2 regions of the Robertmurraya sp. FSL W8-0741 genome follow, and region 1 is predicted to be linked to the other one. Evidence: predicted binding sites of a transcription regulator. Region 1 holds the regulator's gene; the other holds the start of a gene.
The links. Region 1 encodes LexA, which represses DNA repair genes until DNA is damaged. Its sites were predicted from a motif close to CGAACATATGTTCG; they were not measured.

Region 1 (16,196 bases):
TGTCCGTACGATAATGCGTGCGTAGAGTCTTTTCATGCCACTTTAAAAAAAGAAGAAGTCTATCAAACTAGTTATATCGACTTTGAAACAGTACGATTGGCCCTCTTCAACTACATTGAGTCATGGTACAACCGAAGACGGATTCATGTAGCTATTCATTATTTAACCCCACAACAATTAGAGGATTTTTGTCGAAAAGAAGTAGCTTGATATAGAAGAAAACATTAGGTTTCTCGTATGAGCCCTTACCTACCCATTTTTTTACGACGACATCCATGGGGTCTATTTCTTGTATCTAGCGAAAGCTGTCAAGTGCGCTCTTTCGCTTGACTGGTTTCGCTAGATACAGGACACTCCAGAAATGGATGCCTTCTGAAAAAGACTTAACATTTTTGTGTCCAAGATATTGACGTAGATCCAATTGGACGAAGGCCCAAAATTTTAAGCATTGCTTACTTAAAAAACTCTTTAAACCAATTAATAATGGAACTAATAATATTTTTCTTGACAATCAAGAATATAAAGACAAACTTCATTGCGATCACCTCTTTTATATGGAAAGTAGATGATTCGCTTAACGTCCATTAATATTTTACGCAGCTTGTAGATCAAAATTCGTAATAAGCTATTTTATTAAACAAAAGAGTAAGGAGGTTTCGCAGTTGGAAAAAAGTATTGCCGGAGCTCGGAACTAACTTATGAAATATAATAGGCGCTCCACAATTTGTGGTAGCACCAGTTGAGTGTACTAATCCCAGATACGGACTCTTGGAATACCTGCTGTTCTTAAATAATCTAATAGCTGACCTGTATGAACAGATTCATGATAGCCAACACGTAATAACATGTCACCTAAGTCTCTTATGTAACCTGAATCAGAACGGTCAATCTTAATGTTTTCTAAATCTTCTTCAGAAAATGACTTGATTGTATCCAGAAATGCTTTTCTATAAGGTTCAGCATAATTCAGTTCATCATTTACTGTGGTAAAGGGACGATTTTCAAAAGGAGAATTGAAAACGGACAAACTCCCTTTGTTTTTGATTGCTAAGTGATAGTAATGTTCGCTTTCAAGTATGTGTCTAATCATTTCGAGGCAACTCATTGCCTCGTCATCTGGCTTCCATTGGAGTTTCTCATGAGGAATAGATGTCCAGACTTTAATACTTCTTCTTCTAATTTCATTAAAGTTTAAAATAATTAAATCAATAGAATTCATCAATAATATCTCCTTTTATTAGAATAATTTAAATATACACGAAAGAATGTTCGTGTGCATAAAAAAGGATGTTATTTTGATGCTTCAGTTGATTAGGAGGGAGACTTTTGGAGATCAAAGTATCTGAGTTAGCATAACGCTTTTATTTAGCTTTAAACAAATGGGGTTACACAAGTAATTCCGTAGATAAAGTAGAATTTATTAATATTATGAAAGTGGAGATTAAAAAATGGTTAATCAGTTATATTTTCATTTCAAGTTGAACCTATAATACGAATGGTGGTGTTTCTTTCAAAAGGAGAAGAATGGAAGTATCGGAACAGAGTTGGCGTTGTAGCATTAATTTAAAATACATATAAATTTTAAGACCTAAGCCTTACATTAAATTAGACCTTAGGGATATAGAAAGAGTTATCTGTATGTGCTAAATTGTAGTTGTTGTAATTGTAATGTATGTTATTTTATAGGAGGGAATCTGTGAAAAAAGAAATTCGTATTTCAGAAAAACTATTGTTGGCTGGATTTAGTTTTATGTTTTTTTTTATGATCGTACAAGATTGGGTTCCTTTAGGTTCATTTAATGACGTTCAAGCCATTAGAGAAGCAAATTCATATAATGAATTAATCACTGTTACATTGATTAATGTAGGGCAAATTTTAATATTAATGGGCTTGTTAGTTAAATTTATGGGAAAAAGGTATCCAATCTGGGTTAAACTTTGGCTAATAATCCACCAGTTATGTATTTTTGTTGGAGTGCTAATATCCTGGTGGATTCCTTATTTATTTGGGTATGGTGCAGAACAAAAAGTCGAAAGATATAATCAAATGTTTGGAGATACCCATTCTTTCCTTCCAGTAATGAATGGAATTGTTCCAAATACGCTTCATTTCCTTTTTCATATCACTCTATTATTCTGTATTATTATCGTGCTTTATATTTCCTTTACCTCTTCAAGAAACACGAGAAATGACAGTTATTTTGAAAATATAAACTAAATGCTCCTTTCTTTTTCTTATAATTAACCACTAGTGTTGCATTACTTTATAAGACTACTTTTCTTCATTTTCTAGTGTTACAGTTGTTCATCCATGAGAAAAGAGAGCAATATCGCAAAAGTATTAATTAGTAAAATCCTTGATAGCATTATTGAGGGTTTTTATTTTGACTTGTAATATTGAAAGTTGTAAAAATCGAAATGATGAGTTAGTTAGATTGCAAGATGAGGTAATCTTTGAAGCTAAATAGAATGAGTAGAATGAAGTTATTGAAATTAATGGTCATTGCGGTTAATTAACTGGAGAAACAATATAAAATATTATGCGACATAAACAATAAGAGAAGCGAAACCGTCTGTTTCTCTTTTAGTGACGGGAATTCTAAAAATCCAGACTGGGGATAATTAGTATCTACCGCCAATATATGCAGTTCCCACAATGACTAGTAGGATGAAGAGTACGACAATTAATGCAAATCCTGCACCCATACCTCTTCCATCTTCGTAGCTCACAACTACACCTCCTTCAACAGAACGCAATAAACCATGGTTTAATAATAGATTCGTAATGCATATTGAAACTGTCTATGGCATCATAAAAATGTAGGTTATGGCATTTAATTTATGCAGTGCCTGGAAGGTACTGCATAAATTAAAAAAAACACTTGTCAACATTCCAAAATACACATACACTTCCTGTTGGGACAAACAAGCGCAGGAGGTATTAAGGAGATGTTGGCAGTGGCCGAAATTAATTATATCAGACATGAGGCTGTCGAAAAAGATAGTAGTTATTCAACAATAGCGAAAAAAATGGGAAGAGATCCTAGAACCGTAAAAAAGTATGCCGAAAAAGAGGATTTTAGTCCTGAAGTGAAAGTGAAACAAAACAGACCTTCACCCATCATGGATTCAGTTAAGCATATCGTAGATGAGTGGATTTTAGAGGACTTTAAGCAAAAAAAGAAGTTTCGTAGAACCGCAAAGCGGATGTGGGAACAGCTAAAAGAAGAAGTTGATTTTAAGGGATCTGATCGAACGATTAGAAATTATGTTTCGAACAGAAAGAAAGAGTTATTAAATGAATCTAGTCAAGCCGCTCTACCACTTGAATCTAAGCTGGGTACAGCACAGGTTGATTTTGGGGAAGCACCATTTAAATATCAAGGAGAGGACATTGTGCTCCCCTATCTAGTCTTATCTTTTCCTTATAGTAATGCTTTTTATTTTCAGGTGTTTCCTTCACAAAATAGAGAGTGCTTCCTAGAAGGACTGAAGCGAATTTTTCATCATATGGGTGGAGTTCCAAAAACAATCAGGTTTGATAATCTATCCCCTGCCGTAAAAAAAGTACTGCCAAATGGAGAACGGCAGCTAACAGAGGAGTTTCAAAACTTCGTTCTTCACTATGGTTTTAAATGCGAGTTTTGTAATCCGAATAGTGGCAACGAAAAAGGGCATGTGGAAGCTATGGTCAAATATGTGAGGAATAATTTCTTACTACCAGGTCTACATGTATTTGATATAGATCAACTTAACGAGAAGTTATGGGACAAAGCTGAAAGAGACCGTGAACGTAAGCACTATGAGAAAGAAACCTTTATTTCTACATTGTTTGAAGAGGATCAAAAAGCTTGTTTTGTTCTTCCAGGGAAAGAGTATCAATGTGTAAGGTATGAAACCGTCAAGGCGGATAAGTATGGTTATATAAGGGTAGAGAAGAACCTCTATTCAACCTCTCCGAGGTATGCGCTAAGTAAGGTTCTCGTAAAAATCTCATATAATACGATTGAAATACTCACAGACGACAATCAGCTGGTGGTTAGTCACTCTCGATTATACGGTCAATATAGAAAGTCTATGAAATGGCAGCCATACTTAAACCTAATGGCCAAACGTCCTTTGGCACTTAAATATACGAGTTTCTATGAGCAACTTCCAACAGAATGGCAAGAGTATTTCAATTCATGTACAGCTGCGGAAAAACCAGAGGCTCTTAAACTACTAGCAATGGTATTGAAAGAACATGATTTTAGTAGAATTACGGAGGCACTTATAATCGCTTCTGAGCATGGCCATCCATCTGTTGAATCCATTAAACAGGTGTTTTATCAACTGATAAATGGACGGGGAATCCGTTCGGAAATACACCCCAATCGACCATTGCCAGAAATGCCGAAGGCTATTCGAGGTTTAGATCATTATGATCAGCTTATGAAAGGAGTTGATCTACAATGAATGGTCAGATTCTAGAATATGCCAAGCGGTTGAAATTAAGCTGGATCAGAGAACATTATCATGAAGTGGAAGCAAAGACGAATGAGGATTTCTTACTAGAGTTATTTAGAAGAGAAGTTGAGCAACGAGAGGAACGGAAGACGAATCTATTACTGACACAAGCGACGCTTCCTAAAACAAAAGGAAATCCTTTTGATTGGAAAGATATATTATTAACTCAAGGGCTCAGTAAAGAGGATTTATTAAATGGTGCATTTCTGGAACGGCAGGAAAATTTAATTTTCTATGGAGGAGTGGGCACAGGTAAAACTTACTTAGCCACCATTATTGGATTGAATGCCGTACAAAAGTTTGGAAAGTCCATCAAATTTTATACAGTAGCCTCATTAGTCAATCGATTACTAGAGGCAAATGAAAAAGGAACACTAAATAAGCTCTTTAAACAAATAGAGAAACTTGATTTATTGATCTTGGATGAACTAGGGTATATTCCTCTCCATAAACAAGGAGCAGAATTATTATTTCAGGTTATTGCGATGTGTTATGAAGCGAAGAGCATTATCATTACAACAAATCTTCAGTTCGGTCAATGGAATCACGTTTTCGGAGATCCGATTGTAACGGAAGCAGTCATTGATCGATTAATTCATCACTCGCATTTAATCGTGTTTAACGGGGATAGCCACCGTTACAAAGAATCAATTATACAAGGTTAATTCTATGCGTTGGCAAGTGGTACATTTTTAAATGCCGTTTAATACATTTTTTGCTTGCCAAATACACACTAGAATTGAAACGGACAAATACATTACAAGCTTGAAAAAAGGTGAATTAATTGAAATTGGAAGTACCTAAAAAATTTCTTTAGGATGATATTGTTGAGTAACTTTGTAAAAAAATAAGTCTTATGTCTGAAATTTAATATTATTAAAAAAATTACTATTTACATATCATAGTAAAAGCCTGTGAAATTTTTTGTAGAAGGATAATGGTGGCTATTTAGGACGAGATTACAAAATTATTTTAGGATGCCAACTTTTTTGACTGAGAATGGATTTATCGATAGTTTTGTGGATGCAGATAAGTTGAAGAGGGCATTTTTCATTGATTCAACCGCACCTAGTCAGTCATATTAATGGGTTAATTCGTTCATTTAATTTACGATGTAAAGTGGCGGGGGAGAGGAAAGGAACATCAACTGTCACAACGGTGATACTATGATGCATTGCTCAAGCCCACAGTATGACTGTAAATGAGCTTTAATCACCGGACTTCGAGTGGAGTAAGTGTTTATAGTTAGAAAAACGCCTGTTTTATTACATAGTTGTATCGGAGAATACTCTATAGGGGATATCACAAATGAAAAATATGCTCTAAACACTAAAAGCCCCACCTTAGAGTAAGATGGGTTAATCAATGAGCAATCTAGTATAGGTCTGATAAGCTACAATTGCAGCAATGAAAGAGCCGATTAAGAATAATACAGATCCACCAAGTGTAAATAACCGACCAATATAAGTATTATAGGCTTCCTCAATTTATAATGAATTATTTCCTTCATAAATACACTTCCTAAATTAAAATAGGTGAGTACCCAAATTTAATTTATTCAATTCATCTGAGAAATGTTCAAAAAGGTGAAAATCGTTTAATTTTGGATATCAGTCATTTATTTTTGCGATACTTTTGCATCATTTTCAGGAATTCTCTTCATCAGACTTTCTCGACAGCAATGATATCAAAAGTTTTTTGTTACCGTGCACTAATACAATATACTTCATCAAATATTAAATAGTCCATCATAGCAGCTATGCCCGCATGCTCAGAAAACCATCAAGTTAAGTGTAACCCACTCTTTAATTAATCAGTTTTCTAATGAAAGGATGCCTCTGACGGGATTCGAACCCGTACTCCTTTCGTAAGCATAGGCTAGGGGAGAACACGCTTCCCTACGGACTTTCACCGGCTAGGAATTTCACCTGCCTCAGCTAATTTGCTTTTCGGTGCTTCTGAAACCCTTGCCTTGCGACCCGGTTCTACAATGTTTTCCGGCGCTCTTCCCTTCTAGAGCTACAGAGGCATTTCATAAATTATATTCAATATTTTATGAAGCATCAATATAAACTTTATTAGATAAGCTTTATTAACAGAATTGTTGATAAAACGATTTTTGCCTCATTTCGTGTGATGCTTGGTCTCGCACGCTTTTCCGTTAAACTGAAGGGTTTTTTGACAGGCATCTGTTTTTTTTGATGCGTATTAAATGGTAATATGCAAAAAAACAAACCCCTGAAATATCATTTTCAGAGGTGAGATTTACTTAGGTGATAATCGTTGTATCGCTTGTTGGCGCAAAGTTTGTGACAACTAGGACGACTGGAGATGCTGCTTCAATTGTTGAACCAGTAGGAACAGTTATCACTAATTGTCCTACACCAGTAGCACCTGGCGTGTAGGCAATTAAGTCATCCATTTGCAGCACACCATTTATATAAACATTAATGTAGCTATTGTCAGCCGTTAATTCTGGAAGTGTGTCTGCTGCTGCTCCAGTGTCAGTCCAGAAATCCTCAACCGCAATCGTTAAAGTACCATCGCCAGTAACTTGTTCTGCCGCTTCAGTGAAGAATCTTTCAACAGTTGGAAATGTGCTAATCGTCGAAGTTGCACTAATTGCTAGTTTCATAATCTGCAGGGGCAAGGTAACTCCTCCTTTCCAAGTTTTTACTATATTATGCCTGTTGTCATTTATTGACTAAACTTACGTATAGATAATGTAAGACCAAGCACATAATCTCGACCTATTTATATAATGTTGAAAAAGGCATGTATCGTGAGCATAAAGGAGGAAAGAAAAGGTGGCATCTAAAAATAGGGATCGCAATCATTTTATCAAACCCTTTTTGACCATTCCGTTAATTCCTCCTGTCATCTCCCGCCATCATCTTCCTAAAAAAGTGGAAGTATACGAATACTACACCGTTTCAGATGGAGAATCAAAATCATACAAAGAAGTAGATGGAATTCCTGAATTAGGGAAGCAGGTAATTCTTGCCCCCTCGCAAGTATCATATATGAATCTTTTTATTAACGGAGTGTTGCAGCCGAAGGACTGCTACGCAGTGCAAAAAGGAGAAATTACATTAAAAACAGAAGACGTGCCCCCGAAAGGTGCTCCGGTGATTTTGCAAATGTTAAAATTTTAATGATTGAGGGATAAGAAAAAGTAATCGTTGCCCTTTAGTAGTCTTTAGTTCTTCACGTCTTCGACTTATTTGTTTGCAGTCAGCCTAGAGCGGATAATATTGCTAAACTTTTCCCAGTTATTTTTTAGTTTCTGTCGATTGTTTTATCTCTATTCTCTTAAGCAAATATTCTGTTTGCAAAAAAGCAAAAAAGATAAAAAGGGGAATAAAGAGAAGAATGAGTTTGCGATGCCAATTTAAGTTATACTTCATATCAAGAGAAGAAGAGAGTAAGCTGACTAGAAATTGAGAAATAAGAGTGCTCATATAAAAACCCTTTCAAAATTTTTTCTTTTAATATGTAGTAAACGAAGAAAAATTATTCAAAAGGAACAAAAAAAGCAGGATAACCTGCTTTAAGAGATTGATAAGATTAGTGTATATGACGGTAAACACCGATAACTTTTCCTAAAATGGAGACGTTTCTCAAAATAATCGGTTCCATCGTTGAGTTTTCAGGCTGCAAACGAATATAATCTTTTTCTTTGAAGAAGCGTTTTACCGTTGCTTCATCTTCTTCAGTCATTGCTACCACAATGTCTCCATTACTGGCAGATTGCTGTTGCCTAACAATGACATAGTCACCGTCCAAAATCCCGGCTTCGATCATACTTTCTCCCATAATCTCAAGCATAAATACATGTTCGTCGTCTGCTGCAAAGCGCTCAGGCAATGGAAAATACTCCTCCACATTTTCGATTGCCGTAATCGGCAGTCCGGCAGTAACTTTTCCGACAATGGGTACATTTACTACTCTACTTTTCGGAATATTTGCTTCTTCATCAGCTTCTAAAATTTCAATCGCACGTGGTTTCGTTGGGTCCCGGCGGATGAGCCCCTTGCTCTCGAGTCTAGCTAAATGCCCGTGAACGGTTGAGCTAGATGCGAGGCCAACAGCTTCACCGATTTCTCTTACGGATGGCGGATATCCCTTTAGCTTGACCTCGTCTTTTATAAATTCAAGAATATCTTGCTGTCTTTTTGATAGCTTTACCATATTACACACCTCGAATTCTATTTCTTGCTTTGATTATAGCATGTATTTCCAACTGATACAAACATAAGTTCGAACTTTTTATTGACTAGAAACAAACGTTCGTATTATAATGAAATTAATAACGAACATATATTCTTAGTTTGAGGTGTGAAAGATGAAGAAACTATGGAATCAATATTGTTACGCAATTCTATTAATTGGTTTGAGCTTTGTACTCGCATTTGTGTTGGCAGAAAAAACGCCTACTTCTATAGAGGAAGATTATTTAACAATTAAAGTTGAGGAAGGGGATTCCTTATGGAAGTTTGCGGAAACGTACGCTGACGAACATCAGCTTTCTCCTGCTGAATTTATCAAGTGGGTAAAAAACGCGAATGAAATTGATGAGACAATCTATGTAGGAGACTCTATCGTCATTCCGGTTAAGAAAGATGGATTATATATTGCCAGCAGCCGAGAAGATGAATAGAAATAATTCAATGAAAGCAATTATTTACTGCCGTGTTAGTACAAATAAGGATACCCAAGAAACATCATTGGCAAGACAGGAAGAAGAATTATTGACCTTAGCTCAACAATATCATCTTGACGTTATTAAAGTGATAAAAGAAAAAGCGAGCGGCTATGATTATGAGCGTGAAGGCATCTTGGAGATGCTTTCTATCATTAAAGATCAAGATGTAAAAATTGTTCTTATTCAAGATGAAACAAGACTGGGAAGAGGCAATGCGAAAATTGCCTTGCTTCATTGTATTATGAAAGAGGGCGTTTCTCTTTTTTCAATTGCTCACAACGGAGAGCTGCAAATCTCCGAATCGGATTCAATGGTTTTACAAATTGTTGCAATGGTGGAAGAATACCAAAGGAAATTACATAATAGTAAAATTAAAAGAGGCATGAAGCGGGCTGTTAAAGATGGTTACGAACCTCAAAGAAACCTTAAAAATCTTGGTTTCAACAGTGGTAGAGAAAAGTTGGAGGTACCTTTAGAAGAAATCATTCGCTTGCGCAGAAATGAGTTGACTTTTGCTGAGATTGCTGCGACATTAAGAGGTTTTGGATATTCAGTCTCAAAAGCGACCGTTCATCGTAGATATAAGGAATATATGGATGATGTCAACAAACATGAAAACTAGGCTCTTTGCTTGTAATCACTTATAGATTCTAGTAATATGAAATTTACTAGTTTGGGCATAGAATGAAGACACGAATATTATGAAGAATCTATAGATGTAACAAACATAAAAAGGAGCTTAATTATGCTGTCAAAAGAAAAGTTGGCCAGAATTAATGAATTAGCTAAAAAGGCGAAGCAAGGGAGTTTAACTGAGGAAGAAGCGAAGGAGCAATCTGCACTTAGAAAAGAGTATTTGGAAACTTTTCGTTCGTCAATGTTAAATACGCTAAAGGGCGTTACAATTATTGATCCAAAAGGGAATGATGTTACTCCAAAAAAACTTAAGGAATATCAAAAAAGAAACAAACTTCACTAATTTTTTGAGGAATGCAGTGTACTGTATTCCTTTTTGTTATGGACACTTAGAATTGTATTCAAAAGTGGAAAAATAGGAACAAATTGCACTTTTTTGTTGAGAAAACAAATCGTCCGCTATATATTTAATAAGTAGAGTGGATTTCCTTTTGTTTAGAAATGATAGACATACGAGGTAATAAAACAGTTGCTTATGATCGAAAATTCACTTAGGTTTGGAATAATTAGGAGGGATAGAACAAATGTTTGGACAAGTAGATGCATTATCGGTTAACGCAATAAGAACATTATCCATTGATGCGATTGAAAAGGCGAATTCAGGGCATCCTGGTATGCCGATGGGAGCTGCCCCAATGGCATATACACTTTGGACGAGATATATGAACCATAATCCGAAAAATCCACATTGGTTTAACCGGGATCGGTTTGTATTATCTGCTGGACATGGTTCCATGCTTTTATATAGCCTTTTACATTTGTCAGGTTATAATCTTACTATCGAAGATTTAAAACAATTCCGTCAGTGGGGAAGCAAAACTCCTGGACACCCTGAATATGGTCACACTCCAGGAGTTGATGCAACGACAGGCCCGCTTGGTCAAGGAATTTCTATGGCCGTTGGAATGGCAATGGCAGAAAGGCATTTGGCAGCTGTCTATAATAAAGATAATTATGAGCTTGTTGATCATTATACATATAGCATTTGTGGCGATGGTGATTTAATGGAGGGAGTTTCAGCTGAAGCCGCCTCACTAGCCGGTCATTTACAACTGGGTAAACTTGTTGTCCTCTATGATTCAAATGATATTTCTCTTGATGGTGATTTAGATCGTTCATTCTCAGAAAGCATTGAGAAACGATTTAAATCGTATGGATGGCAATATATTCGCGTGGAAGATGGAAATGATCTTGAAGCGATTGCAAAAGCGATTGAGGAAGCAAAAAATGATCAAACTCATCCAACCATGATTGAAGTTAGAACAGTTATTGGCTACGGTTCACCAAACAAGTCCGGTAAGTCAGATGTTCATGGTGCTCCTTTAGGGGCAGATGAGTTAAAGCTAACAAAGGAAGCGTATAATTGGACTTTTGAAGAGGATTTTCATGTACCGAATGAAGTGTATGAACAGTTTAAAAAGCTGGTTGTTGAAAATGGCGAAAAGAAAGAAAAAGAATGGAATGCTCTTTATGCTTCATATAAAGTAGAATATCCAGAATTAGCCGTTCAATTCGAAACTGCTAATAGTGGCGATTTGGTTGAGGGTTGGGATAAGGATCTGCCAGTTTATGAAGAAGGTAAGAGTCTAGCAAGCCGCGCATCTTCTGGTGAGGCATTAAATGCCATTGCGAAAAACCTTCCGTATTTAATTGGGGGCTCTGCTGATTTAGCAGGTTCAAATAAAACTACGATTAAAGGTGTTGGAGATTTTACACCTGAATCATATGAAGGAAGAAATATTTGGTTTGGCGTTCGTGAATTCGCAATGGGGGCTGCGATGAACGGAATGGCTCTTCATGGAGGTTTAAAAGTATTTGGCGGAACGTTCTTTGTCTTCTCTGACTACTTGCGTCCTGCTATTCGTTTGGCAGCTCTGATGAATTTGCCTGTTACTTATGTATTTACACATGATAGTATTGCGGTCGGCGAAGATGGACCGACACATGAACCGGTTGAACATTTAGCCAGCTTAAGAGCAATGCCAAATCTTGATGTGTTGCGCCCTGCTGATGGAAATGAAACAGCTGCTGCATGGAAGCTTGCTGTAGAATCGACTACTCGTCCAACAGCCCTTGTACTGACACGTCAAAACTTACCTACATTGAATGGTACAGCAGATAAGGCATACGAAGGTGTATCGAAGGGAGCTTATGTTGTTTCACCTGCTAATACGGAAACTCCTGATGTACTTCTACTTGCCTCAGGATCAGAAGTATCATTAGCGGTTGAAGCGCAAAAATCTCTGCAAAATGAAGGAATCCATGCATCTGTTGTAAGCATGCCTTCATGGCATCGTTTTGAACAACAGACAAAGGAATATAAAGAAAGTGTTATTCCGAAAAATGTTAAGAAACGTTTAGGAATTGAAATGGCTACTTCGCTCGGATGGCACCGATATACTGGTGATGAGGGAGATGTCTTGGCTATCGATCAATTTGGTGCATCTGCTCCAGGAGAGAAAATTATGGAGGAATATGGTTTTACAGTTCAAAATGTTGTGGCGCGTGTGAAATCATTACTCAATCAATAAAAAATAGCTCGTTTTATAGCATGGCCGATTCGTTATTTGCGAATCGGTCATCGTTTTTCAAAGGAAATGAGTGATTTACAATGATTTCGACAAAAAAAGCGGAATTTTTCAACTATTTAAGACAAACATCCGCTTTAATTTTTACTATAATGAAAGAAAGGATGTGAAAGAAGGAGGAGATATGGTTGAGAAGTTATCAATTATACATAATTACAGATGAATTTGCCTCCCATTATTTTGGAAGAGAGTCTATGTTTTTTCAACTTTTTAAGGAATACGAATCGGCCTATGGAGAATTGTATTCGATCATTACTAAACAAATTATTTATATTACAAAGCCTATTCCTAGTATCAGACTTCATCAATACATTCAACAACAATTGCAAAATACGGCTGGATATTCGTTTGAGAACGGGATCTATCAAATTTCTTATGGTAAAAGCAGCTTCGCCAAACTAGAAATTTTTGATCGCTATTTAACCATTGATGCCAAAGGCAGTTATGAAGCAGAAACATGCTTTTTTGAAGTTTTACGGAAAAATGAAGGAGCTTTCTTAGCAATCGATTTATTGAATGATCGTTATGGTTGGTTGAAGCCTATAAAGGAACGGAAATTTGTTTAAACGATTAGATTTAAGTGATCGAAGTCGGTTGTAAGTAGGCAAAACGATTGAATAATGATTAAATTTCCGAAAACCTTTCATAAAGGTAGGAAAATTTGGTGCAAATATTGTATAATAGCCTTTGGTCTAGTACACTGTATGATAGACAACATGAAGGAGGAAATAAAATGGTTTGGTGGGGATATCTACTAATCGTAGTTGCTCTGCTTGGTGGAGTAGCGTTAGGATTTTTCATCGCTCGTAGATATATGATGAGCTACTTGAAGAAAAATCCGCCAATCAATGAACAAATGCTTAAAATGATGATGATGCAAATGGGGCAAAAACCATCCCAGAAGAAAATCAATCAAATGATGGCTGCGATGAACAAGCAGCAAGGAAAATAAAAGAATGAAATTGAAGCCACTTTATCTTGATGATAAGGTGGTTTTTATTTTGCACATAAAAATCACTAGCTTAAAAATGATTGATATGTTAAAATAGAACAAATGTTCTAATTGCGGAAAATATGTATGAATGAAGAAGTTGAATTTTAGCAAAGAACAAGTCATTACAAAATGAAAAATAGTCTTTCTAAATGCAATATTATTTGTTAAACTACGTTAGTTGACTAAAATTCAGAATCTTCTTTCAAGAATATCGCTATCTGTTACAGATGAACATTTCGCATCACAAATAATCAGTATTTTGTTGACGGAGGACAAAAGAATGAAAGTTTTTTTACAATTATCCTGGTTTTTTAAGCAAGAAAAAAAAGCATACATAACGGGGATTGTCCTCTTACTGATGGTAGCTTTTTTACAGCTTGTACCACCGAAAATTATTGGCATTGTCGTAGATGAAATTGACCAAGGAACGTTAGCAGCAGGCAAGCTATTGTTATGGATAGGACTGCTTGTAGGCGCAGGTCTTTCTATGTACGTTCTGCGCTATTATTGGCGAATTATGATTTTCGGTTCTGCGGTGAAGCTGGCACGCCAGCTGCGAAAGCAATTATTTGATCATTTTACAAATATGTCGCAATCGTTCTATCAAAGAAAAAGAACAGGGGACTTGATGGCGCATGCCACAAATGACTTGCAGGCAATTCAGCAAACAGCAGGATCCGGGGTGCTAACCTTAGTAGATTCTTTGGCAACCGGAGGCTTTGTCATTATTGCAATGGCAGCGACAATTAGCTGGAAGTTGACCCTCATTGCCCTTATTCCAATGCCATTAATGGCGATTTTGACGAGCTGGTATGGAAATTTGCTGCACCGCCGCTTTCATAAAGCACAAGAGGCATTTTCTGCTCTTAACGATAAAACACAGGAAAGTATAAGTGGGATTAAAGTCCTAAAAACATTTGGGCAGGAAAAAGAGGATATTGAGGATTTTCGCAGACAATCTGACGATGTGGTTAAAAAGAATATTTCTGTCGCCAAAATTGATTCTCTCTTTGACCCAACGATATCAATTGTAGTAGGAATCTCCTTTTTTCTTTCCATTGTCTTTGGGGCGCGTTATGTATTAAATGATGAGATTACGATAGGTGAACTTATTTCCTTTACAACTTACTTAGGGTTGTTGATTTGGCCAATGCTTGCGTTTGGTTGGCTTTTTAATATTGTAGAAAGAGGCAGAGCTTCCTATGACCGTGTTTCCCGGTTATTAGCTGAAAAGACAGAGGTATTAGAACAGAAGGACGCGCTTGATTTGATTCCGAGTGGAAAGATTGGCTTTCAAATTGCAACATTTATATATCCGGGTGAAAAAGAACCCGTTTTGCAGGATGTTCGTTTTTCTTTAAAACAAGGCGAAACATTAGGGATTGTAGGAAAAACAGGTGCAGGAAAGACAACATTATTAAAGCTTCTTATTCGTGAGTTTGATTTGAAAAATGGCAAAGTTACTTTTGGGGGAAGAGCGATCACTGAATATAAAATAAAGAAATTAAGAGAGGCAATCGGTTATGTACCTCAAGACCATTTTTTATTTTCAGCTACGATTCGTGAAAATATTGCCTTTACCAACCCCTTGATTGACGAGGAAAAAATTTTTAAGGCCGCTAAAATTGCTAATATTCATGATGATATTCTTGAATTTACAGATGGTTATGACACGATTGTTGGCGAAAGAGGAGTTTCTCTTTCCGGCGGTCAGAAGCAGCGTATATCGATTGCCAGAGCTCTGTTATTGCAACCGGAAGTATTAATATTAGACGATTCTTTATCTGCTGTTGATGCGAAAACGGAGGAAGAGATCTTACATGCGTTAAAACATGAAAGGGAAGGGAAAACAACGATCATTACAGCACATCGTTTGAGCGCTATTCAACACGCAAATCTTATCGTCGTATTGGATGAAGGCAAAATTTTAGAAAGAGGTACCCATGAGGAGTTAATGGAAATGGATGGTTGGTATAAGGAAATGTATGTACGTCAGCAGTTAGAAGAACTCGTGGAGCAGGGAGGTTCACTTTATGGAAAATAACAGTAGCAGTGAGCAAAGACGGGTCTTACTCCGCCTACTTGCATACACAAAGCCTCATGTAAAGACGATTGTACTTGCTTTTATGCTGCTTCTCATCGCAACAGTTGGAGATATTCTTGGGCCTATTCTCGTGTCCATTTTTATAGATGATTACTTAAGACCAAGGAATATTGTTTTTGAACCGCTCCTTATTCTTGGGGCTTCCTACATGGGCATACAAATTATAAATGTGCTTGTTTCATACTTTCAACTTCTAAAGTTTCAAGAAATTGCTTTGAAAATCATTCAAGCAATGAGAGTGGACGTTTTTGCGAAAGTGCAATCATTAGGATTGAGGTACTTTGATAAAACACCAGCTGGCAGCATCGTATCAAGGGTAACAAATGATACAGAAGCGATTAAAGAAATGTTTGTGACTGTCCTTGTTACGTTTATTCAAAGCGGTTTTTTAATGGGTGGAATCTTAATTGCAATGTTTGTACTCAATGTAAAGCTTGCACTATTTTGCTTATTGATTCTGCCGGTTCTTTATTTTATTATTCGTACTTATAGACGTTTGAGTTCAAAGTTTTACCATGATATGAGAGAAAGGTTAAGCCAGCTTAATGCAAAGCTTAGTGAATCCATTCAAGGAATGGGCGTAATCCAAGTTTTTAGACAGGA
Region 2 (16,196 bases), 760 kb from region 1:
AGACCTTACCCTAGCAATATCTTTAAAGATAAAATCCTTACTGTCTCAATATGAAAATGTTCAAGTCAAATTAAGCCGTGAGACAGATAAATATCTGTCCTTATCGGAACGTGCAAAAATGGCCAATACTTGGGAAGCAGATTATTTTATGTCCATCCACATTAACGCAGGCGGCGGTACAGGATTTGAAACGTTTGTCCATACCAATGCGAGTAATGCGTCAGTTGCTAATCAAAACGAGATTCATACTGAAATCTTAAAACCTTTGGACTTTAAGGACAGAGGTAAAAAACGTGCTAATTACGCAGTATTACGTGAGACAAATATGCCGGCCATCCTCACAGAGAATGGATTTATTGACAATGCAAGTGATGCCGCGAAGCTTAAACAAACAGATTTTATCGATAAAATTGCTCAAGGGCATGTGAATGGTCTTGTTAAAGCTTTAGGGTTAAAAAAAGTTAAATCAGGAATAGCAGAACCAAAACCAGAAAAAGAAGATGAGGTGAATTGGCTGATGGAACCAGTTAAATTTTCAGTGAAAGAGATGGAAAATGCATTGCTACGTGTACTCGGTCGCTTTGAGCAAAAAGACCCGGCACTCGGTAAAGAATGGCGTACCAAGTTTATCAACGGCGAGTTAACAGGAGCAGATGCTTTAGGGATACTTTATGTGGCTGTAGATCGCGGTTATATCACTGGTAAAAGTGAGTAAAATGCTAAAGCCCTTACTCTTTTTGAGTAGGGGCTTTTAATATTGGGTCATAGTATGATATTATTTTCTTCTATTCCAAATTGAGGGCTGCTAACTTCTTGTGCAGCTGGGGGACCAGGAGGCTGCTTTTCAATTTGGTGTGGTAATACTGGAATTGCTCTCTGAACTTGAGAGATAAATGCCACTCCATTATGATTTTCAATAATTTTTGTAGCTGGAGTAGCAGTTAAAGTATGTATGCATGCATGGTGAACGGAAAGAACCGCATCCTGTAATTTTTTATCATCCTCAAGTGCTTGAACTGCTAACCCAATATCTCTTGCTCTACCCAGAGAAATATGACGATCATGAGAATAGGTTAAAGCATGATTTCCTAGTTCAGAAACAATGTAGTCAGCTTTTTTTTCTTTGTTAGAAGAGTCTTTAAACATTCCAGTTATTAACCATTCTTTTACCATTTGGTTTGACCAGTCAATTGCCTTTTCACATTCTCCTATTAAAGTAGGACTATATTTAGCTATGATAGGTTGCCAAATTGGAATTTTCTTTGGATCCTCAGTAATTTCTTTTACTGCCCTATTAAACTCTTCAATAATTCCATGTGTTGGGTAGCCCCGGTATTGTGGATCTATAGGTCCAAGGTTAGAATGTTTGCCCATAATTATTTCTTTAGAAGCACATGCAATCATTGTACCTGCTGACATTGCAATCTGTGGTACAATTACTCTAATATCAGTTCCAAAAATAGATTTTAGATACTCAACTAAGGATTCGGTAGCTGCTATACTACCACCGGGGGTATGTAAGAATAAATCTAGTCCTTTTGTCTTGTCTAATCCATTCATAACTGTCATGAAACCGTTTTTGTCACTATCGTCAACAGAAAAACCATTATAACGTTCAGCAACTAATTCTTGTTTTTGAAGCCATCCTGAATAATAAACTATTACATTTCTCTCAGTAATTTCATGTAAGGCCCTTAGATATTTTCTTCTAATTGAATCAAAAGGATTGTTAAAAATATTGATTTCATTTAAAATTTCACTCCAATTAGGCATTTTATCTTTGTTCCCCCCTTTCGGTTGGAGTTACAACAATATGTTTGGTGACAAATTTACTATTTGTTTCATCATCTAACAGTGTTGAACCAAAAGTATACTTTTTTCTATTTTCTTTGCTATTAATATTTAACTTCCTAAAAATGTCGGTTATTTCTGGTCGGATTTCATCGTTCTTCAAATTAATACCTCCCTTTATTTCTTATAATATATTAACATCAATTATAAAAATAATATACCTTTTGAAAAATCACTTGTGCAGAAATTTGTAGAAATTAATAAAAAAATTTCAGTCGCAAAAGAAATTACAATATTATGCATAACTCATTTATTATTATTATTATGTTTTTTGTGAAAAATGATACTTTCAATGAGAGCAAAATAGGACGGCTTAAACTTAACAGATAGCTACTCAAAAATTCGCCTGTCTCTATCTAGGATTGTTAAAAGCATCGGCAATAAAATGGATTGCTCAATGATTTTACGGTCATCCTCTGGGATAATTGCCAACTAAATCATCTCCGTTTTGCTAATGTCATTAATCGATAACCTTAATATCTCCTTGTCTGTGTCGATTAATAAGGTCTTAGTGACGTAATCAATTTTGTCGATTACGCCCTCAATGTCTTTAAAATATCCATCATCCCATAGTGTAAGTCGCATAGGCATGGTGTAATTAAGTGAGTTATAAATATCAATGTTTATTTGCTCAAGTTCTTGTTCGTCTAAAACTGGTTTAGGAACTTTTTCTTTATCTTTCCCCATCTTGATAAGCAATTCCTTGTGTTCCGGCAACATCATTCGGCTTGACTCCCACCGTAAATTACTTCCCTCTGTCAGTTTGTTCATAATTCAATCACATCTCCTTTGATATAATTATACAAACATTTGTTCGTATATCAAGTATAAAAAATACCGCCTCAGTATGAGACGGATTTGTTTATTTTTCTATCACTGTTGAACTTATCACAGGAAAACCAACTTCATCTTTTCCATCATAGATTCCGTAAACTTTCACTATGTCACCTTCTGTATATTCTTCTTCTTTTAAGAGGTCTTTAATTGAATACATACCAGTACCATCGTTTTCATCAGTGGTAAGAGTAAAGGTTCTGAAAATACCATCTTCCTGAATATTAGAAATTTCCCCGGTAGCATGCACTTTCAATCCAACCTCTACCTCGTCACTATTTAATTCTACAAAGTTAGCTGCTACAGCCTCATCCTTTAGAGATTCATTTAAATCTTCCTGTGAGGGTTCGGTTGATTCAGCCTGTTCGGTCTTTTCACTTTTAGCGGCTTCTGGATCTGCATTTGTTGATGTCTTGTCTGCTTCATCTGACCCACAAGCAGACAAAAGTAATACTAACGATAATATCACAAACCATTTTTTCATTGTTTTTCCTCCTTATAAATGTACACGTCCTCAAAATTTACGTTCAAAAGTTTAAAAAGTTTCAGCATTTGAGGTACGGAAGGGTATGTCTTACCAGTACACCAATTGGATAAGGTGTTTTGAGATATCCCAAATATTTTGCATAATTCAGTTCTTGTGTATTTAGATTGTTTAACGTACAAGCCTAGTAGACAAATTACCATATACATCACCTAATATATTAATTCGGTACAAGATTTATTATTCCTTTCACAAATATTTTTATAAAATCACAATAATTTTGTGATAGTACAAACCAAGCGCCCATACACTGTACTAGACAGTGACAAAGCGAGGTGATCAGATTGGATCCAATTACATTTGGCATGGTGGCGATCGGCGTTGCTGGCGGGAGTTTGTGTGTAGTAACAATATTAGATGCTTATGGTATTAAGGTAAATGAGGATGCTATAAAGATAGCTTTAGAGATTACTAAATATGGAGGGTTGCTGTATCTACTCCAACATCTGAGTAAGCTATTTTTTTAAACTATCATCGTTCCCTAACGAGAGAAACGAGGAAGGGATAGTAAGCGATAAGCTTACTTAGTTGCTCTGAGAGTGACATCAAAAAATAACAAGTGAGATAGCAATATTTAAACATCAGTCGTAGTCACTGACATAGAGACTCAATGCCTATGAGACTGACCAATACAATGACAAGGAGAGTGACACAATGCTAGAGTGGTTTATCCCGCCTGTGCTTGTCACAGCTGCCGCGCTTATCCCTAATAAAAGACTTGCTAATTGGGAGTTTAATAAGAAGCATCTGTATAAAGGTAGCTGGCTTGTACCGATCGGGAAAAAGCGTAAAGTCATGTATCATAACTTCGAGCATTATCCACATCTATTAGTAGGTGGGACCACAAGGTTCGGAAAGACCGTAGCATTAAAGAGTATTTTTGCTTCGTTGCTTCTATCTAATCCTAAACATGTACGTTTTATTATTCTGGATCTCAAAGGCGGTCTAGAGTTTTCTAAATATCAAAACCTACCACAAGTATTAACCGTGGCATCAGACCTCCTAGAAGCGTGTAAGGCGCTTGATTATGTCTATAAACTAATAAAGGTCGAAGAAGAACGATATCGCCAAAATGGCTGGACGAATATCACTGAGACACCTATTAAGGAAAGGACATTTATCATTGTGGATGAATCTGCAGAATTATCTCCTAAATTAGTGAATAAAGAGTTTAAAAAATATGCCGAGCTAGCTCAGATTTATTTAGGGGAGATTGCTCGTATCTCTGGGGGATTAGGTTTTAGGTTAATCATGGCCACCCAATATCCAACTAGAGAAGCTGTGAGCATGGGTGTGAAAATGAACATGGTGGCAAGATTGGCTTTTCGGATTGCGGACGGAACCGGAAGCAGAGTTATCTTAGATGAAACAGGCGCAGAGGAACTTGAGCCAGTACCAGGCAGAGCAATCTATAAATTAGCACAGTCATACGAGATTCAATGCCCATATATCTCAGATAAAATGATTGGAGGTTATCTTGATGAAATTAGAGAGGATAGAACAGATATTATCGGCCATAGATAGGTTGGGGGTAGTGAGCGTTAAACAGCTGCATGAGATTTTGAGGTTAGGATCGTATCGTCATACTTGTAGAGTAGTTGCTCAACTGGAAGAGTATCTAAATGTAGTTCGCTCCCAGCAAAAGATTATATATCTCAATAAGGGAGGACGCCAATTGATTGGTTCTGAAAAGGAGATAAAGAAATCTGTCCTATTCGACCATATGCTACTCAGCAATGAAGCCTATATATATTATGGTTGTCCAAGTGATTGGAAAAGAGAGCTTCCAATTGAGGTTACACAGGAGCCTGAATTTAGCTTTGGAATACAAATTAAGGGGTTGAATGTCACCAAGAAGAAAACAATCATTCCTGACGCCGTATTTAGTCGTGATGGTTATGTCCATCTTGTTGAGATTGATAATACAAGGAGCACGCAAGATAATCGGAAGAAGATCCAAAAATATAAAGAGATGTGGTCGGAGATAAAAAACCGTTTTGGATTGCAGCCAAAGTTATGTATTTTTACGATGAGTGAAAAAAGAAAAAGAGAGTTTGCTCAATTATGTGAGAAACTCCCTTGTGATATTAAGTCTTTTTTTGAGTTATAAATTGTTTGTCTTTTGTGGGTATTAAAGTGCCTCCGCCAACCCAAATTGCGGCAATTTGCCCAAGAGCAGTTAAGGTTGCAGCTCCAGCACCGATCGAATGGGCAAATAGAGTGGCGATTGATCCAGCCAGTGATATTCCTGAAAAGCCGGAACCATCTAAGCCGGTAATCGCTCCAACAATCGTTAATGTAATGGCCCCAATTTCTTTGCTCAAAGGAACAACGGCTGCCAGCGCAATCCCTAAATCATTCACAATGCCTTGTGAATGGTCTGGCAAGTATTCCCCAACGATGCTGTAAAAACCCGCGTCGCCTAAGTAGAAAAAAGCAGCAATAGGGATGACAGGGACGAAAACTTTAAAGCCAAATTGAAACCCTTCAATTAGAAATGCTGTTGTTTTTTCTAACCCCTTTTTTTTATGACTAGCTAGTGTAATGATTAACAGAATCAATATCGCAGTTCCACCAACGAGAGCTGTTGCATCCCCACCAGTCAGATCAAGGACAACCATGGCTAAGACGTCTAAAAGAAATAGCAGCGGTACCAAAATGGCGAAAAAGCGTTTTTGAGTAATGGTTAGTAAGCTTTCTTTTTTATTTTGAGGGTCCGTTTTTGAAAAAACGGTGTTCTTGTCGATGCTTAATTTTCCACGCTCCATATCCCTTTTTAAGAAAAGAAAGGCAGCGATAGTGGTTGTCAGTCCCATGACCACGACTAGTGGGATACTCGCTTGAATCACTTCATTAACAGGCAACCCAGCTGCATCTGCTGTTAGCTTTGGCGCAGCTTGAATGATAAAGTCACCTGATAAGGCGATCCCATGGCCAAATAAATTCATAGCCATAGCTACACCTAAAGCGGGAAGTCCCACTCTTAAAGCTACTGGGAGAAGTACGGCACCTAAAAGGGCAACTGCCGGAGAGGGCCAAAAAAACCAAGAAATTATCATCATTAAAATCCCGATTGTCCAATAAGCTAGTGCCGGGGTTCGAATCAATTTAGCAAAAGGTGAGATCATTACGTCATTAATTCCTGTTGAGGTTAAGGTCTTACTCATTGCAACAATAATGGAAATTACAAGAATAGTGGATAGAAGCTCTGTAATTGCATAAATGAAACTTGTAAAAATACTGCTTACAGAGGCGCTTAAAGAACCGGTTGCGGTTATTGCGATAAGAAAGATGCCGACAATACAAATGAAAGTTGTATCACGTCGCATGATCATAAAGCCAATGATGATAAATATGATCAAGACGTAAAGCCAATGTAGCGCTGTTAACTCAACGCCCATTTTCATTCCTCCTAAATTAGGTTAAAAGGGTATTTGCCCTATATGTGTTTACAGAATATGTTGGAAAAGAAAATGAGTGCGAGAGGCGGACAATGTGAAAAAGCTTCCTCCGTCTTGAGACGGAGAAAAAACCATCGATTGATTGTTTCTATTTATGAAAAAAATAGTAAACTATTAAACAAGTGAGATTATTTATTCAGGAGCAGAAAATGGACAGAATAAATTACTCTCTATGGAACTAGAAAGAAAGGGGAATTTTGTGAAGCAGAAATCCATTAATCAAACTTTATTTGCATTATTTTTGCTGGCTTTAGGAATTGTTCTCCTGCTAATAAATATAGGTGTCATTTCCTTGGAAATGAAAGAACTATTTGTCGTTTTATATCCCTTTTTCCTTTTGGGGATTGGATTGAGCTTGTTTATTAGCAATTTATTGAGGAAGGAAAGAAAAAAATACACTTTCAGCCTATTGTTACTGTTATTTTCCTGTCTATTAATTTTGGACAGATTTGAGGTCATTGTTTTTAAATTTGCAGATGTTTGGAAGCTATGGCCGATATTGATTATCCTGCTGGCCCTCTCACTCTTATTCAAAAAAAGCAAATGGCAGATTGATATTGATTTTTCTACAAAAAAACCTGCGTTCAGCGACAGTGATCAGGATGAGAAAAAGATAGTTAGCGGCTTGATTGGTGAAGTCAGTTATAATGATAGCAATTGGGCGCTGGAGCCGATGGTGCTAAACAATTCAATTGGTGACTATTTTTTGGATTTAAGCAAAGCTTTCATCCCGGAGAGAGAAACCCCAATAATAATCAACGGGAGTATCGCGGATATAAAAATGATAATTCCTGAAAATATTCCTGTAAACATTACTGCTAATTCAAAAATAGGGGATGTGCGAATTTTTGATATAAAGGGAAATACATTGAATAGAACCGTCTTTTATAAGACTCAAGGTTATGATGAAGCGACGAGAAAATTAAAAATAACCATTAACGTTAAGATAGGTTCAATTCGAATCGATAAGGTATAGGAGCGAAAATTTTGAAAAAATTAAATAGCATCCGATATTGGTTTTTACAAAACTATTTGATGATGGCCTTTATCAGCACGTTAATTCTGTTTATTGGCTTTCAGCTATTATTGGTTAATCGTTCAATAACGCTAACAATTGAGAATACCTTTTGGTTTTCTATGATTGCCTTCATTGTGTTTTTATTTGTGGGCGCTTATTTTGGCTATCGGTCAAGCTCTCTTTTAAAGGGGAGGTTAACGGATCTCCTCCTGTATGTTTCCTCTTTGAGAAGTGGCAATTTACCCGGGCGCATTGAAGTAAATGATAACGATGAAATCGGAATGATTTCAGAGGAATTAAATCAACTTGCTGAGTTTATCGAGGAGCAAAAGCATTCGCTGCAAAGATTGGCTGATACAAAAACCTCTTTAGCGCAATCGGCACATGCTGCAGTGGTGATGGAGGAAAGACAAAGACTGGCCCGTGATCTTCATGATGTCGTCAGTCAGCAGCTTTTTGCTTTAAGTATGATGTCTTCAGCAACATTGCGCTTATTTGAAATTGATCATGAAAAAGCGAAGGAACAGTTAGAAGAAATCTCAAAAATTGCTGCACATGCGCAAGGTGAGATGAGGGCATTGCTTCTCCATTTACGCCCGATTCAATTAAGTGATGATCGTCTGTGTGACGGGGTCATTAAGCTTATTCAAGATTTAAAAGGGAAAACGAATATAGAATTTCAAGCGAGTATTGATGAAATTGTTCATATATCGAAAGCGGCAGAAGAGCATTTGTTTCGCATTATTCAGGAGGCTTTATCAAATGTTCTACGTCATGCTGAAGCGTCAAAAATCAGTATTTCATTGACGGAGGAAGAGCGTTATATTTATTTGTTTATCTCTGATAATGGAAAAGGTTTTAATCCGACAATTGAAAGGGTTGCCTCTTACGGTTTAAAAACGATGCGGGAAAGATGTGAAGAGGTAGGAGGAGTTTTCAATATTCGTTCTAAAGAGAGAGAAGGAACATATATCGATATTCGCATACCAACTACTAGGGGGGAATAACAAATGATTAAAGTAGCCGTCGTTGATGATCATGAAATGGTTAGAAAAGGAATTATCTCCTATTTAGTTACAGAGCCAGAAATTGACGTCGTGGGTGAAGCGAAAAGTGGAAATGAAGCGATAAAGCTGGTGCTTGAAAAAAGGCCTGAAGTTGTATTGATGGATTTATTAATGGAGGATGGCAATGGGATAGAGGCTACAAGGGAAATCTTGCAGCATGAGCCGAATTGCAAAATTATTATTATCACTAGTTTTTATGATGATGAACAAGTTTTCCCGGCAATAGAGGCGGGGGCATTCAGTTACATGCTAAAAACGGCGACTGCTGATGAGGTCGTAAGGGCGATCCGAAAGGCAGTAGCAGGAGAGCCTATTATTGAGCCAAAGGTTGCGAACCGGATGATGAATCGATTGCGGAAACAGGAGAAAAAACCTCATCATGATTTAACTGAAAGAGAGCTTGAGGTTCTGATGTGTATTGGCGAAGGGATGAATAATCAAGAAATTAGCGCCGAGCTTTTCATTGGGATAAAAACGGTGAAAACGCATGTAAGCAATATTTTAAGCAAGCTGGATGTTGCTGATCGTACACAGGCCGCAGTTTATGCCAATCGTAATGGAGTGATAAAAACAAATAAGCACTAGGTAAATTAGGACATTGAAGCATGGTTTCATTAAGTGCATTCAATGTCCTAAATTGTTTTTCAAATAAATGAAGCTTATAATATATCCGTTGTATATTCTACTATTGTCGTAAACGAGGCTAGTCAAATGCAAGCATTTTTTAATCTATTAAAATACTTAAAACCATATCTTTTCTTTGCTGTTATTGGCCCCCTTTTTATGTGCATCGAGGTGGCGATGGATCTATTACAACCAATGATCATGCAGCATATTATCGATAATGGAATCGCTGAACAGAATCACTCTTATGTGTTTAAAATGAGTCTGCTTATGCTGGTTGTAGCGGTAATCGGTTTAATTGGCGGGCTTGGCTGTTCGATTTATAGTACAAAAGCCGCTGTCAATTTTGCCACAGATATTCGTCAAGATCTTTTTAAGAAGATGGAACAGTTTTCTGCTAGAGATAAGGATCACTTTGGTACTGGAAAGCTGATCACAATTGCGACGAATGACGTGACGTCTGTTCAAGCAGCGACGATGATGACATTAAGAATTCTTGTAAGAAGTCCTCTCTTATTTATTGGAAGTGTTGTTATCGTATATGTTTCAGCAAGAGAGTTTTTTTCGATTTTACTCATATTAATCCCAATACTGGCACTTGTTAATTGGTATTTTATGAAGCGGGCTGGGACGCTTTTTCGTAAAGTTCAGGAAGCTGTTGATAAAATAAATACGAAGTTGCAGGAGAATCTCGCGGGCATTCGCGTAATCAAAGCATTCGGGAGACAGAATTATGAGAAAAAGAGTTTTTCTCGTATTAATGATGAACTGACGAAAATGAATTTGTCAGCCAGTCAAATGATGATGGGGCTTATGCCGGTTATGCTGTTTCTTATTAATATTGGAATTGTTGCTGCTCTTTGGCTTGGTGTCATTAAAGTTGATGAAGGAACAAGCAATGTAGGGGTTATTCTTGCTTTTATCAACTATTTGACGATTACTTTGAATGCGCTTATAGGCAGCAGCCATGTCCTGATGTCTATCTCGAGAGCCGTACCTTCAGCAGAACGAATCAAAGACGTACTTGATGTAGAGTTGGAAATTTCAAATTACGAAAATAATGCTCCTTCAACCATTAAAGGCGCTATTGAATTTCGGGATGTCAAATTTAGCTACAGTAAAAATGGTGAATATGTCCTTCGAAACATTTCCTTTCAGGTAAAAGCCGGCGAGAAAGTGGGGATTATTGGAACGATTGGCAGTGGTAAATCAACTTTAGTGAAATTATTGCCTCGTCTATATGACGTTGATTCAGGAGACATTTTCATTGATGGGAAAAACATAAAAGATTATTCCCTTGAGCAGTTGCGAAAAGCAATTGGGTTTATCCCGCAAAGAGCAACTCTTTTCTCTGGGACAATATTGGAAAATTTACAGTACGGCAAAGAGGATGCGGATCTTAAAGAGATTGCTGACGCATCAAAATCTGCCAATGCTTCGGAATTTATAGAAAAACTGGATAAACGCTATGAGCAACCGTTAACACAAGGAGGGAATAATCTTTCCGGTGGTCAAAAACAGAGATTATCGATAGCGAGGGCATTAGTTCGAAAACCGCCGATTTTAATTTTGGACGATTCGACTTCAGCAGTTGACGCATTATCAGAGAAAAAGATTTTGCATGCGTTGAATACAAACTTTATGACAGCAACAACATTTATTATTTCTTCGAAAATATCCTCTATCATGAGCGCTGACCGAATTTTAGTTCTGGAGGATGGAAAAGTAGTCGGCAACGGCACACATCGTGAATTGCTGAAAGAAAATTCCGTATATCAGGAAATTTATTATACACAGGGTGGAAAGGGGGATGGCTACCATGAAACAGCAAGCCACTAGTTTTTCCCCTAGAGGTCAGACAGGAACAAGAGGAAAAATGAGAGGGCCATTTGAAAAGGCAAAGGATAGTAAAGGGACTTTAAAGAGAATTTGGCAGTACATGAAGAATGAGAAGCTTTATCTTTTCTTTGTTATTGTTCTTGTTATTGCCACAACCTTATTAGGATTAGTTGGCCCATATATGATCGGAATCATTATTGATCAATATATTATTGCCAAAAATATTGCCGGAACAATCAAAATGGTAAGCATTCTAGCGATTGTTTACCTTGTTTTTTCGATATTTACGTGGCTTCAATCTTACTTCATGATCAATATCTCCCTGAAAACAATCCGAAAGTTAAGACAGGAGCTTTTTGAACAATTGCAAAGTTTGTCTTTAAGATTTTTTGATAAGAGAAGTCAAGGGGAGCTTATGAGTAGAGTCACCAACGATATCGACCAATTGAATAATGCTATAAGTCAGAGCGTTATTCAAATAATGTCCACCGTATTAACAGTGGTGGGCGTTATCATCGCGATGGTCTCTCTCAATTGGATGATGGCATTGATTACACTTTGTGTCATTCCGGTGATGTTTTTTTCAACCAAGAAAATGATTAAATATAGCAGTAGCAATTTTATTAAGAGACAGCGAGATTTAGGGGAGCTTAATGGAATTGTCGAAGAGTCGATTACAGGCCTTGAGGTCATTCAGCTTTTCGGAAAAGAAGATAATGTTTTTAAAAAGTTTTCTAGTGTTAATGAACGACTCAGACAATCCTCGGAAAAGGCTGAAATGGTGTCTGGTTTTTTAGGTCCGGTCAATAACTTTATTAACAATCTTGGACTCGTTTTTATCATCGCTTCAGGTGCTCTCTTAACATTGAATAATTTGGCCACGGTTGGCATTATTGCTGCGTTTGTAACATATTCCCGGCAATTTTTCCGTCCAATTAATCAAATGTCAAGTCTTCTCAATACTTTCCAAGCAGCTATTGCTGGCGCCGAGAGGGCATTTGAAATTTTGGATGAAGTTCCTGAAATAAAAGAAAATGAAGCTGCGATTCCAGTTCGAAGCTTTCGTGGCGATGTCCAGCTTTCACATGTTTATTTCGGATATTCAAAAGAACAATTAATTCTCAAAGATATTTCCATTCATGCCAAAGCAGGACAAACAATCGCTATTATCGGTCCAACGGGTTCAGGAAAAACAACAATTATAAACCTTCTGGCACGCTTTTATGATGCAGATGCTGGAAGTGTGATGATCGACGGACAAGATATTAAAGACTATCGCTTGAAGGATGTTCGTAAAAATATCGGTCTTGTCTTACAGGAAACATTTTTATTTTCAGGTACGATAATGGAAAATATTCGCTACGGCAATTTACAGGCGAGTGATGAAGAGGTTATTCTTGCTGCGAAAACAGCTTCTGCCCATCAATTTATTAAACATTTACCGAATCGCTACGAAACTCTCTTGTCTTCAGGAGGAAATAATTTAAGTCAAGGTCAAAAACAATTGATTGCGATCGCCCGGGCGATTTTAGCAGATGCCAGTATTTTAATTTTGGATGAAGCAACTTCCAGTATTGACACGAAAACAGAGATTGAGATTCAAACTGGCCTGGCAAATTTAATGAAGGGCAGGACAAGCTTTGTTATTGCCCATCGACTTAAAACAATTGAGAATGCCGATGTCATATTGGTGATACGGAATGGAGAGATTATAGAAAGAGGTTCGCATCAAAAGCTAATGGCAGAGAAGGGTTTTTATTATGAGTCGTATCGCAACCAATTTGAAGTGCTATAACGGTAAAAACGTCTATTTTTTGACAGTTCAATCACTAATGTATACAACAGTAGTAGAAAACGCTATATTAGAATGAGTATAAAATAGTCTATTCTCTTATTTTAGAATAGATAGTTTTGAAAGGTGGACTTCATTTCATGGTCAAAGAAATAAATGAAACATTTTTGAAAGCAGCAAGGGGAGAAAAAACGGACTATGTGCCTGTATGGTATATGAGACAAGCAGGTCGTTCACAGCCTGAATATAGGGCGATCAAGGAAAAGTATTCACTTTTTGAAATCACGCATCAACCAGAGCTTTGTGCCTATGTAACGAGGCTTCCGGTTGAGCAATATGATGTGGATGCCGCGATATTATATAAGGATATTATGACGCCGCTGCCTGCACTCGGAGTAGAGGTTGAAATTAAGTCAGGGATTGGCCCGGTTATTGCAAACCCGGTTCGTACTTTCGCTGATGTGGAGCAGCTTGGAGAAATTAATCCTGAAGCAGATGTTCCATATGTATTAAATACGATTAAACTTTTGACGGAAGAGCAGCTTTCTGTACCATTAATTGGCTTTGCCGGTGCACCATTTACATTAGCAAGCTATATGATCGAAGGGGGACCTTCGAAAAATTATAATAAAACGAAAGCCTTTATGTATTCTCAGCCGGATGCATGGTTTGCTTTAATGGACAAACTTGGGAGTACTACGATTACATATGTAAAATCACAGATAAGGGCAGGAGCAAAAGCAATACAAATTTTTGATTCTTGGGTTGGAGCATTGAATGTGGCAGATTACCGTACCTTTATCAAGCCTATCATGACACGCATTTTTTCAGAACTTCGCTCAGAGAATGTTCCGCTAATTATGTTCGGTGTTGGAGCAAGTCATCTTGCTCTTGAATGGCACGATTTACCGTTAGATGTTGTTGGCTTGGATTGGCGTTTACCGATTGAAGAGGCTCGCATGAAGGGAATCACGAAAACAGTTCAAGGAAATTTAGATCCGGCAATCCTTCTTGCACCTTGGGAAGTGATTGAGGAAAGAGCAAAGGCAATTTTGGATCAAGGAATGAAGCAGCAAGGGTTTATCTTTAATCTTGGGCACGGGGTATTCCCGCAAGTGAATCCAGAAACATTAAAGAAGCTAACTACTTTTATACATGAGTATTCAGCCAGCAAATTACACAAATAGATAGGTATAAAAGTTGATATTTCAATATAATTTTTGGCAAGATAATGGCTTAGAGACGTAAACATGAGGTGAATAGAAAAAAATGACAAAAAAACAAATGGGTCTGCTTGTAATGGCATACGGAACCCCATATAAAGAAGAAGATATTGAGCGCTATTATACGCATATTCGCCATGGACGAAGACCATCAGATGAGATGTTGGAAGATTTAAAAGGACGCTATGAAGCGATTGGAGGATTATCTCCATTAGCACAGACAACAAATGATCAGGCAGCAGCGCTTCAACAACACTTAAATAAAATTCAGGATGAAGTAGAATTTAAGCTGTATATCGGTTTAAAGCATATCGAGCCTTTCATTGAGGACGCTGTGAAGCAAATGCATGAGGATGGTATAACAGAGGCATTAAGTATTGTTTTGGCCCCTCATTTCTCAACTTTCAGCATCAAGTCCTATAATGGACGTGCCAAGGAAGAGGCAGAGAAACTAGGTGGACTAACAATTCGATCAGTGGAAAGCTGGTATAAGGAGCCAAAATTCATACAATTTTGGATCGATAAGGTGAAGCAAGCGTTTAACAGCATGACTGAAGATGAACGAAATAATGCCGCTTTAATCGTTTCCGCACACAGCTTACCAGAAAAAATTCTGCAACTTGGTGATCCATATCCGAAACAGCTTCAGGAAACAGCAGATTTAATTGCTGAAGGGGCTGGTGTAAAAAATTATTATGTAGGTTGGCAAAGTGCTGGAAATACTCCAGAGCCATGGCTCGGACCTGATGTTCAGGATTTAACGAGGGAATTGTATGACGAACATCACTTCAAGGCATTTGTATATACACCAGTTGGGTTTGTAGCAGAGCATTTAGAAGTCCTGTACGATAATGACTATGAATGTAAGGTGATTACGGACGAGCTTGGAGTAAGCTACTATCGCCCAGAAATGCCAAATACAGATCCATTATTTATTGACGCAATGGCTTCAGCAGTGCTTAAGTTATTAAAATAAATGTCAGAGCAAATGATTCCGTTCTGACAGGGTGAAATGAGCTTGAACTCCTTGTGTTTCATCCTTTCAGAGCAATCTTTAAACATATAAAAACATGGAGCTCAACAATGTGACGAACACTATTTGACCATCAAAACAGTCACAATGATTGGCAAAAGAACTTTATTATGTGTCATTGATACAGCAAACTGAGTAATCTATCAAATGAAAAGAAGGCGATTTACTGTGTCAGAGAAAAAGAGAAGGGTTGTAATACTTGGGGGAGGTATTACGGGACTCACAACTGCTTTCTATTTACAGAAAGAAGCACGGGAGAAAAACCTACCACTAGAGATTATTTTAGTTGAAGCATCACATCGATTAGGTGGGAAGATTCAAACGGTCGTGAAAGATGGATATGTGATTGAAAGGGGTCCAGATTCATTTTTAGCACGAAAGAAAAGTGCTTCCAGACTTGCAGAGGAAGTAGGAATTGGGGATACACTCGTAAGCAACACTGCAGGAAAATCATATGTATTAGTGAAAGAACGGCTCCATCCAATGCCAGGTGGTTCCATTATGGGGATCCCAACGCAAATCGGACCATTTATTACAACTGGATTGTTTTCTCTAACAGGAAAAATGCGGGCAGCGGCCGATTTTGTTATGCCTAAATCTGATCCTGCACAAGATCAATCGCTTGGTTATTTTTTTAGACGCAGGCTAGGAGATGAAGTGGTGGAAAACTTAATTGAGCCATTATTGTCAGGGATTTATGCTGGTGATATTGATCAAATGAGTTTGATGTCCACTTTTCCACAGTTTTATGAGGTAGAACAGAAGTATCGAAGCCTTGTGTTAGGGATGAAAAAGGCGACGCCAGCTCCAAAGAAAAGCCCACAGTCAAAAGGCAGTAAGAAAGGAATGTTCTTAACTCCTAAAGCTGGTCTGCAAAGCTTTGTTGATGCGATTGAAGAGAGACTGGAGC

Region 2: NST02_RS18195 (YolD-like family protein) is a predicted target of LexA. The motif match lies at 2,655-2,668, and genes of this name have one in related genera.

What each region holds. Positions count from the first base shown of each region.
Region 1 is NZ_JBBOQG010000001.1:2,969,943-2,986,138, reverse strand. Features, by position in the region: partial or broken gene NST02_RS14495 (IS3 family transposase) at 1-210, shown strand, start outside; gene NST02_RS14490 (DinB family protein) at 749-1,219, opposite strand; gene NST02_RS14485 (hypothetical protein) at 1,697-2,218, shown strand; gene NST02_RS14480 (YjcZ family sporulation protein) at 2,623-2,706, opposite strand; gene istA (IS21 family transposase) at 2,950-4,455, shown strand; gene istB (IS21-like element helper ATPase IstB) at 4,452-5,171, shown strand; gene NST02_RS14465 (DUF4183 domain-containing protein) at 6,776-7,156, opposite strand; gene NST02_RS14460 (DUF4183 domain-containing protein) at 7,314-7,661, shown strand; gene lexA (transcriptional repressor LexA) at 8,074-8,697, opposite strand; gene yneA (cell division suppressor protein YneA) at 8,852-9,166, shown strand; gene NST02_RS14445 (YneB family resolvase-like protein) at 9,177-9,833, shown strand; gene NST02_RS14440 (DUF896 domain-containing protein) at 9,957-10,190, shown strand; gene tkt (transketolase) at 10,432-12,438, shown strand; gene sirA (sporulation inhibitor of replication protein SirA) at 12,624-13,061, shown strand; gene NST02_RS14425 (YneF family protein) at 13,229-13,447, shown strand; gene NST02_RS14420 (ABC transporter transmembrane domain-containing protein) at 13,770-15,533, shown strand; gene NST02_RS14415 (ABC transporter ATP-binding protein) at 15,523-16,196, shown strand, end outside.
Region 2 is NZ_JBBOQG010000001.1:3,728,494-3,744,689, reverse strand. Features, by position in the region: gene NST02_RS18210 (N-acetylmuramoyl-L-alanine amidase) at 1-715, shown strand, start outside; gene NST02_RS18205 (SDH family Clp fold serine proteinase) at 763-1,773, opposite strand; gene NST02_RS18200 (hypothetical protein) at 1,775-1,954, opposite strand; gene NST02_RS18195 (YolD-like family protein) at 2,284-2,574, opposite strand; gene NST02_RS18190 (DNA-binding protein) at 2,714-3,169, opposite strand; gene NST02_RS18185 (helix-turn-helix transcriptional regulator) at 3,166-3,372, opposite strand; gene NST02_RS18180 (hypothetical protein) at 3,514-3,696, shown strand; gene NST02_RS18175 (FtsK/SpoIIIE domain-containing protein) at 3,884-4,753, shown strand; gene NST02_RS18170 (replication-relaxation family protein) at 4,710-5,339, shown strand; gene NST02_RS18165 (hypothetical protein) at 5,317-6,630, opposite strand; gene liaF (cell wall-active antibiotics response protein LiaF) at 6,863-7,666, shown strand; gene NST02_RS18155 (sensor histidine kinase) at 7,678-8,715, shown strand; gene NST02_RS18150 (response regulator) at 8,719-9,360, shown strand; gene NST02_RS18145 (ABC transporter ATP-binding protein) at 9,487-11,238, shown strand; gene NST02_RS18140 (ABC transporter ATP-binding protein) at 11,219-13,033, shown strand; gene hemE (uroporphyrinogen decarboxylase) at 13,171-14,217, shown strand; gene hemH (ferrochelatase) at 14,300-15,229, shown strand; gene hemY (protoporphyrinogen oxidase) at 15,455-16,196, shown strand, end outside.